Regions from separate parts of the Shewanella sp. SM74 genome, predicted to be linked through region 3. Evidence: predicted binding sites of a transcription regulator. Region 3 holds the regulator's gene; each other region holds the start of a gene.

Region 1 (3,288 bases), on a different contig from region 3:
CAGCTCACGAAAGATCATTGCGAAACGGTATGCCGTGAATACAATAAAGGACTACTCGCGCAAACCCAAGAGCAGCAACCTTTACTCAGGCTCAATGGAATTCAAACCCAATCCGCTAGCTGTTTAGATTTACGCAGTGAAATAGCGGCAATGACACAAATGGGGGTCGATGTGTTTCGAGTATCACCCAGTAGTCTTGACTGCATCACTAAAGCCAATGCTTTGGTCGATACGATTCAAGCGACTAAAAATACTCAGGATTTTTCGATGAATAGCAAACTTGGTACAACCCAGTGCAACGGTTATTGGTTTGGTGAAGCGGGCCTTGCTGTGCATGTGAATCCATAGCCTAAAGCTGAAGATAAGCCTAAATTTAAAGATAACTCAGCCAATGATTTTGGGATCTTGGCTGAAGCTTAACTGGCTAAAAAGCAGCACACTTGTCCAACACAATAAACTTCCCAGTCCAATCCATTCTAGTAGGGCTGGCCACCACAAAGTAGGACGCGGCAGTTGCAATACCATCTCCTGATAAAACGGTCTATCACCTTCGGTCAAGCCTAAATTGAGCTGTGGTGCATACAGAAACGTCAACATGCTACATAAGACTATTAACGCCAACAACCCAGTCCAACGGCCAAAGTTAGACTTGCCGAAACAGACCAAGGCTAAATAGAAGATCGAACTCAAACTCCCCAGATAGAAAAACCATTTCAGCCCAAGAACATGCAAGTGATACACGTTCACCGGAAATAATCCCACGCTCGCTAAAGCCAGAAAAGTGAGAGCCAAACTGATAAAGAAAGGGTATCCCCAGCAAGAAGTCACCTGCTGCAAAGAAGACAAACAATAGAAAACGAGGCTTAAACTGCCAAAAAACAATCCACCGTTAAGAATGACAGCGAAAGACGAATGACCATAAGTCCCTAATTCACTTAGGGTGTGATTCAAAAAATTGAAGCGATGGAATTCAGAATCATCGAACCCCAAAACAGTAATAACAATGCCAATTAAAAGCCCAAAGATCCCCAAAAAACCAAACTTAATGGCCAGTGTTGAGCCGCCTTTAATCGTAACCTTCTGTACTTTTGCGATCATGAATACTAGAGCTGGATGGGAGTAATACTAACTTACATGGAAATGAGAAGATTTAAAGCGGCGGGTATCCGCTTTATGAATAATATTTTTACTTTCATCGTTATTTGCGACTTTTTAGTCAATCACAAAAGCATCAAGATAGTGGAGAAGGTCACTTTTAGAGATAAGTCGATTTAAAGGCTTATCGCATAAAAATGTGTCCTAGTACCCAAGACTCCTTAACATTACCGCGATATGCACAACAGGTTCTCGTCAACGCTATATAGCCAGAGTTATCTCTATTGCACTTTCAAATCGAACAGAAAACCAGCCAACATGGCAGTAGCGCTAAAGTTGCTGATGTTTTTTTGTGCAGAAATAACATCTAGATAGTTTCACACACATCAGTAAACAAGTAATTAACCAGTCGTTAACCAACCTAAGGTAATTGATTGTAAGGCCATGTTTAATAATGATTTTACAGTAATAAAATCCAATATAACCACTCTTAATTTATCGACAACTAAAGTAAAATAACTATGCTGTTTTGCTGCTTATATCAAACTAACTAGCGAATCGTTTTACATAGAGAAGCTAAGCGAGTAATCTTCCCCATTCTCGTTTTTGAGTTGAATTTAAATGCACCTTAATTAGCGTCGACAGCTTGTTACGTGCGGCTATTTATTCAAATTTACCATGTACGACTCGTACTTTAAGGTGTACAACATTGGCTACTGAAAATAAAAACCGAAACATTAAGACGATACTCACCTTTATCGTCCCTTCGCTGATTGGTCTGTTGTTATTTATGACCCCTATCAGCTACAACGATGCGATCACAATTCCTATCGCTATCATATCTAAAGCACTGCAAGGCGCATTGAGCGGTGTGCTAACCCTCATAGTGACTATTATTGTTGTGACTACGGCGCTGGCCTCTTTACTGTCAAAAGTGTTTAAGCCCACATTCGTTACGCAAAATCACTTCCTTAATGGTTTATTGAATGTCAGCCCTATGTGGTTGACGACTCGGATCTTAGGTGCAGTGTTTATCGTACTGACTTACTTAGGTTTAGGTCCAGAGATCATCAACTCCTCGAGCACTGGCGCATTAGTCTTAAACGACTTATTACCTGTGTTGTTCTCGGTATTTATCTTTGCGGGTATGTTACTGCCGCTGCTGCTGAACTTCGGCCTACTCGAGCTCTTTGGCACACTCTTAACGAAAGTCATGCGTCCCGTGTTCAATCTACCGGGTCGTAGTGCTATCGATTGTATGGCCTCATGGTTAGGTGATGGCAGTGTCGGCATTTTGCTGACCAGCAAACAATACGAAGCCCGTTTTTATACCCAGAGAGAAGCCGCAGTTATTGGTACAACCTTCTCGGCGGTATCGATTACCTTCAGCTTAGTGGTGATTTCACAAGTTAAGTTAGAGCATATGTTTGTGCCCTTTTATTTGACTGTGTGTCTCGCCGGTTTTGCCGCCGCTGTGATTGTGCCTAAGTTGCCACCATTATCGTGGAAGAAAGACAACTACATAGATGACACACCACGCATGCCAGATGATGAGCTGATCCCTGCTGGACATGGCGCCTTATCTTGGGGCTTTGATAAAGCCTTAGAAAAAGCCGCCAGTGCCGGTGGCATAAAAGCTGTCTTAAATGAAGGCATTAAAAACGTTGTCGATATGGTATTTGGCATTATCCCTGTGGTAATGGCCATTGGTACGCTGGCACTGATTATTGCCGAGCACACGCCCATCTTTAACTATCTGGGGATGCCGTTTATTCCATTACTCGAATTACTGCATATTCCAGAAGCCACTGAAGCCTCTAAAACAATCGTGGTCGGTTTTGCGGATATGTTTATTCCGTCAATCCTTGCCAGCTCAATTGAATCAGATATGACCCGCTTTGTAATTGCAGCCTTATCTGTGACTCAGTTGATCTATATGAGTGAAGTCGGTGCACTGCTTATCGGCAGTAAAATCCCCGTCAACTTCGTTGAGCTTTTCGTGGTGTTTATTCTACGCACCTTAGTGACACTGCCTGTTATCGCAGGTGTAGCGCATTTATTGTTCTAACATTACGCTAGTTTGGGCCTAACGTAGGTTTTAATGTAAGTCCAACAAGCGTTCCAAAAAAGGGGAGTCAGATTAACTGACTCCCCTTTTTGTACTAACTCATACACGAACTGGCTGATTTGATT
Region 2 (3,288 bases), on a different contig from region 3:
CGTAAACCTTCTAACTTGACGGTCTCCATACCATTAGCCGCTAACTGCTCATCCACCAGACAGCCACCGCCATGTACCATCAACACTTGCTGACCATTGGCTAACATAGCCGCAGCCGTATCCATCAATCGCGCCATCCCCATTTCACATTGCAGCAGCGCGCCGCCCACTTTAAGCACTAATACTGAGTTGTTTGTAGACATCTTGACGACTCTCTTAAATAAGGATGAACAATTAAAGGTTAAAATGAATCTTTATGCATTGCAGCGCTTGGCTGGCAGCACCTTTCATCAAGTTATCGATGGCACTGGCTACCACTAAGTAACCGCTATTCTCATCAAACTTCCAACCTAAATGGCAATTAGGTGTCAGCACCACATCGTCCACTTTCGGGAACTGATTGTGCTTTACAGTTACCAATGGCGCCTTGTCATACACACTATAGGCCGCGGCCACATCGGCAGTCGTAGTGCCTGGTTTTAGCTGCACGGTAATGGTCGCTAAAATGCCACGCTTAAAGTTGCCAAGGTGCGGGGTAAATATCACTTCTTGGCCAAGCTGAGTGGCGATCTCGGGTTGATGTCTATGGCCTAATACGCCGTAAGGTGTCAGGCTCACTTCACAAAAACTGGTATGTAACTGCGCTTTACGGCCCGCACCTGTTACGCCGCTCACGGCATTGATTACCGGATAAGCCGATGTCAGTAAACTCGCTAGCGGCTTTAACGCTGTCAATGATGCGGTCGGGTAACAACCTGGCACGGCAATCATCTTAGTCGCAGCGATTTCTTTAGCATTCCATTCGGCAAGGCCATACACGGCTTTGGCTAAAACTTCAGGATATTCATGCTCAAAGCCATACCACTTCGGATATTGCGCCACATCACTGAAACGATAGGCACCGCTTAAATCGAATACAGCTAACCCTTGGCTATAAAACCAAGCCGCTAAATGCAGGCTCACCGAGTGCTCAGTCGCGAGCACCACAGCATCGGCTTCGGCAACGATTTTTGCCTTAGCTTCATCGGACAATGGCGACAACGTTAATGCGATATGGCTGTAGCTAGGATACAAATCAGCTAAAGGTTTACCTTTATCTAAACTGTTTTCAGAAACATACAACCCCTGAATCGTCAGTTCTGCTGACGCATGGATTAAAGCGGTCAGTTGCGCGCCTGTGTAACCACTGGCACCAATAATGGCGATATTTTTCATGTTTTTTGTCTTATTAACCGAATCAAAGAAACTTAAAGAGTAGATGAATAGCTTACACGCAACCGCGCATATCTATGATGACAAGACTATCGTCGCAGGAAATCGTAATAGGTTGTTATTTTATTCACTGTCAGGCTAATACTGTGCATCATGATATTCACTCTACAGGTCACAGGTGGTGACTCATCTCAACTGATGGCTAGACTACCACAAAGATCTACTTATGCAATATATGTGAATATATATTTTTAATTTATTTTCATATTTTAAGCTCAAACTGGGATATCGAAGACACGCCTCCCATTCAGCTAACTCGTTAATAACTCAGTTATCCAGGGTCAATATGAGTCAAATCAGTCCTTTTCATTAACAGCTAAGATACATGTCTGCAAAGCATAAAATGATGCACTTCATATTCACTTGCACTAATCATCAAAAAATATTGCGTGACTTCGCATTTCTATTGAATATTCTTCATCAAATACCGTGATTGGTTGCATATCGGATAAGCCAGTCGTATAAGTTATAAGTTCTGCTGTTGACCATAGCCCCAAGTGATAGGTATTGTGCTAACGGGCTAAATGCACAGCGGAATTTTCATGTTTTTCTATTCGGAGTAACTATGTCAGTAACCATGGCAGACAATATGACAGATATGTATGCGTCATTAAGATCGAACGTGAGTATGTTAGGCCAAATCCTTGGCGATACTATGCGTACCCATCTTGGGGACTCTTTTCTTGAGAAGGTTGAACAGATCCGTAAGCTTGCCAAAGACTCACGCCGAGGCGATCAAGCCGCCAGAGAGCAAATGCTCGAGTTACTGACAGCTTTGCCAGACGAAGAATTAGTCCCTTTTGCAAAAGCTTTTAACCAATTTCTTAACTTAGCTAACTTATCCGAGCAATTTCATACTATCAGTCGTAATTGCGACGAACTTGTCTGCGTACCAGACCCAGTGGAACAACTCCTAGGCCGTATGTTAAATGGCCGTGTAGACCAAACGAAAATGCTCGACTGCCTTAAGACACTGGATATCGATCTGGTGCTGACAGCGCATCCCACAGAAATTTCACGTCGCACCTTGATCCAAAAGTACGCCGCCATTGTCGACTGCTTAACTGAGCAAGAAAACGATCAATTATCAGATAGAGAACGTCAGCAAATCAGTCTGCGCCTTCGCCAATTAATCGCGCAAATTTGGCACACCAATGAGATCCGCCGTGAGCGCCCAACACCTGTTGATGAAGCTCGCTGGGGATTATCAACCATTGAAGAGTCACTCTGGCATGCGGTGCCTGACTTCTTAAGACAACTTAACGATCGAGTGCAGCAACGTACAGGACAACAATTACCGATTGATATCGCGCCAGTGCGCTTTTCAAGCTGGATGGGCGGCGATCGCGATGGCAACCCGTTTGTTACCGCAAAAGTCACCCAAGAGGTGCTCGACCGTAACCGCCATGCTGCCGCCAGATTATTCTTAAAAGATATCGTGCTGCTGGTCGGCGAACTGTCGATGGAAGAAGCCAATGATGAGTTAAAGGCTTATACCAATAACAGCTGCGAACCTTACCGCCACGTGTTGCGCTCCATTCGTCAAAGACTGCGCGATACCATAGATTATTTAAATGCGCGCATCGAAGGCCACAATCCTGAAGTCGATAAGTCGAGCCTGATTTGGCAAGAAAGCGATCTCAAAGCGCCGTTAGAAATGCTTTATAAGAGTTTAACCGACTGCGGTATGCGCTTAATCGCCAACGGTTTATTGCTTGATATTCTCCGTCGCCTCGCCTGTTTTGGCATTCACATGCTCAGACTCGACATTCGCCAAGACGCCAGCCGTCACAGCGATGTGCTCGCCGAATTAACTCGCTATCTCGGCATGGGTGATTTCAACCATTGGGATGAAACCGAGAAACAAGCTTTCCTATTACGCGAACTCAGCAACCGTCGTCCACTGATCCCAAGTAACTGGCAGCCGTCAGCCGATGTGGCCGAAGTGCTCAATACCTGTCGTTTAATTGCTAAACATCCGGCTAAAGCACTTGGATCCTATGTGATTTCGATGGC
Region 3 (3,288 bases):
AAACTCAACCACTGCTCCACTTCTTGAATATGACGGGAAACCTGCAGGCGGCTGAGGTCTAAATGTTCGGCAGCTTTGGTAAAGCTGCCACAGTTTGCGACTTCGACGAAACTGCGTATTGCGGCAATTTTATCCACATTAGTATCCTATATTGAAACAATCATGCTCAATTATTGATGTTTATTAGGTGAAAAACTGCAAGTAAACTGGATCCAATGTAAATCATCTGAGTGAGACAATGAAATGAAAATCGCAATTTTAGGTGCAACGGGTTGGATCGGTGGTGCAATTTTAAAAGAAGCACAGAGTCGCGGGCATCAAGTGATAGCGTTAGTGCGTGACCCAAGCAAGTTATCCGTGGCTGACGTGGCAATACGTGCCGTGGATTTAGAGCAGCCATTGGTCGCCGATACCTTTGCTGACGTAGATGTCGTGATTGCCGCCGTTGGTGGCCGCGCCCAACAAAATCATGGTCTAGTGGCGAGTACGGTTCAGCATTTACTGGATGTGCTGCCTAACGCTAACGTGCCACGTTTATTGTGGGTCGGTGGTGCTGGGAGTTTAGAAGTGGCGCCGGGTGTGACGCTGGTCTCTAGCCCAGATTTCCCCGCAGCATATAAAGATGAGGCGTTAGCTCAGGGTGAAGCCTTGAAGGTATTCCGTGCGGCGCAAACGGCAATCAATTGGACCTTTGTGAGCCCAGCCGCTGAGATTTATCCCGGTGAGAGTGAAAGCCCGTACCGTCTTGGTGGCGACAGTTTCTTTACCGATGCTAATGGTCAAAGCCGTATCTCTGTAACCGATTACGCAAAAGCCATGGTAGATGAAGCCGAAAAGGGCGCTCACCCAAACCAGCGCATCAGTGTGGCTTACTGATATCGTTATAGTTGAGTTAGATATTATGAGTTAGATATTGTGCTGGAATGTGTAACGTAATCGGGACAATGGCCAAATAACCAGCGCGGTATTGCACTTCAAAATGTACAGGTAAAATAGAACAGGTCAGCTCACTGACCTGTTTTTTTATTCTGCATAATTGAATAAAGATTTGATGGTTTCTAAGGTATCGGCGATATCTTGGATGCTCGATGGGCAAATAAAGATAGTGTCATCACCGGCAATCGTACCCAAAATGCCTTCTGGTTTACCGATAGAATCCAACAAGCGGGCAATCAGCTGCGCGGCACCTGGGCTAGTTCGCACGACGATCATAGCTTGGTTGTGATCGACGTCGAGTACCAAATTCTTCAGTGGGCTACCCGCGGTGGGTACGCCTAATTCGGCTGGTAAGCAATACACCATCTCTTGCTTAGCGTTGCGAGTCCGCACTGCGCCGAACTTGCTGAGCATGCGTGACACTTTCGATTGGTTAATATTACCAAAGCCTTCAGCTTGCAAGGCGGTGACGATTTCACTCTGAGAGCCAAAGCGCTCTTCTTTTAAAATCGACTTAAAAATTCTAACAAGGTCATCCTGATTCTTGGTCGTTTGCATAATATTATTATTCGTTATTCAAAAAAACAGGCCCATTTTGAATATTTTTAGAAAAATTGTCAACAAATAACCAGATTGGTTGAATAAAAATTCACTAAGCCCCAGTGGTTAAGCGTTTGTAGGGGGCGTAAAAATCCCAATTTGAGTAATTGTTCTACATTGCTTCTACGTTATCCAGGAATTCTTTTGTCCCACGACTAAGGGATAATTGAAATTGTTGTGACATTCCAGTAATGTGACGCCAACGCAAATTAGATCCATGTCACACATATCCGAGAAATAACGGAGATAACTATGAAAGTTGCTGTACTTGGTGCTGCTGGTGGTATCGGCCAGGCTCTTGCCCTACTGTTAAAAACTCAATTGCCTGCGGGTTCACAATTGTCTCTATATGATATCGCACCGGTAACTCCGGGTGTTGCGGTTGACTTGAGCCACATTCCAACTGCTGTTGAAATCAAAGGTTTTGCTGGTGAAGATCCAACGCCTGCCCTAGTGGGTGCTGACGTTGTTCTAATTTCTGCTGGTGTTGCGCGTAAGCCTGGTATGGATCGTTCTGATCTGTTCAATATCAATGCGGGTATCGTTCGCAACCTGATCGAAAAAGTAGCGGCAACTTGCCCTACGGCTTTGGTTGGCATTATCACTAACCCAGTCAACACGACTGTGGCTATCGCTGCAGAAGTGATGAAAAAAGCGGGTGTTTACGATAAAAACCGTTTGTTCGGTATCACGACTCTAGACGTGATCCGTTCTGAAACTTTCATCGCCGAATTAAAAGGCCTGAACGTTGCTGACGTTAAAGTCAATGTGATCGGCGGCCACAGCGGCGTGACCATTCTGCCATTACTGTCTCAAGTTGAAGGCGCGACTTTCACTGACGAAGAAGTGGCAAGTCTGACGACTCGCATCCAAAACGCGGGTACAGAAGTGGTTGAAGCTAAAGCCGGTGGCGGAAGCGCGACTCTGTCTATGGGTCAAGCGGCTTGCCGTTTCGGTCTGTCTCTGGTTCGTGGTCTGCAAGGCGAAGCTAACATCGTTGAATGCGCCTATGTTGACGGCGGCAGCGAGCATGCTGAATTCTTCGCACAACCTGTGCTGTTAGGCAAAAACGGTATTGAAAAAGTACTGCCTTACGGTGAAGTGAGTGCATTCGAAGCTAACGCTCGTGATTCTATGTTAGATACGCTGAAAGGCGATATCAAACTAGGCGTTGATTTCGTTAAATAATCTTTCGGATAATCTTTTTAGATTATGACGAATTAAAAACGGAGCCATTGAGCTCCGTTTTTTTATGCCTGCGTTTTACTCTTTCTAAAGCTCATTCAGCGGCGCTTAGTGGGAATTTGGCAGTTATCGTCGCAGCGGGCTTTGCCCGTCAGTAAATAGGAGATGCGGTATCTGTGTTTTGCGAATCTGAGATAGCACCAATCGGCGACAGTTTTAATCACGGGCAGGCGTAATAGTTGGATCCAAGCGCGCGTCCCTGTCAGTGCCCACGCTTTACAGGTGACATCTAACCCGAGTAACACTTCGCCCGTTGCGGTTTCACCGTGAAGAATAGTATTGGCGTAGTCTCTATCTATATGGCTGAAACGCTCGCTAAAGTCGGGCGCATTTAAATCCTCTAGCGCAATCAAGTTCTTAGGATCGCGTGCTTTCAGTTGACGCATTTCGGCGCTACATAATGGGCAGTTACCATCATAAAAAATCCGCAGTTCCATCGGGTCCACCTCTGATGACTTGATCACAATACTTGGTCTAAGCTCTTGGCTTGTGCACTTAAGCTTGGTT

The links. The regulator ArgR, encoded in region 3, controls arginine synthesis, uptake and breakdown. The targets are predictions, from matches to a motif close to ANTGAATANNTATTCANT.
Region 1: L5M49_RS07890 (YjiH family protein) is a predicted target of ArgR. The motif match lies at 1,706-1,723, and genes of this name have one in related genera.
Region 2: argC (N-acetyl-gamma-glutamyl-phosphate reductase) is a predicted target of ArgR. The motif match lies at 1,449-1,466, and genes of this name have one in related genera.

Annotation. Positions count from the first base shown of each region.
Region 1 covers NZ_JAKKRZ010000006.1:3,857-7,144, reverse strand. The annotation lists gene L5M49_RS07900 (U32 family peptidase) at 1-348, shown strand, start outside; gene L5M49_RS07895 (hypothetical protein) at 385-1,098, opposite strand; gene L5M49_RS07890 (YjiH family protein) at 1,805-3,163, shown strand.
Region 2 covers NZ_JAKKRZ010000008.1:181,877-185,164, forward strand. The annotation lists gene argB (acetylglutamate kinase) at 1-203, opposite strand, end outside; gene argC (N-acetyl-gamma-glutamyl-phosphate reductase) at 235-1,215, opposite strand; gene ppc (phosphoenolpyruvate carboxylase) at 1,838-3,288, shown strand, end outside.
Region 3 covers NZ_JAKKRZ010000012.1:139,486-142,773, reverse strand. The annotation lists gene L5M49_RS14000 (LysR family transcriptional regulator) at 1-137, opposite strand, end outside; gene L5M49_RS13995 (NAD(P)-dependent oxidoreductase) at 244-876, shown strand; gene argR (transcriptional regulator ArgR) at 1,024-1,494, opposite strand; gene mdh (malate dehydrogenase) at 1,789-2,724, shown strand; gene L5M49_RS13980 (thiol-disulfide oxidoreductase DCC family protein) at 2,820-3,218, opposite strand.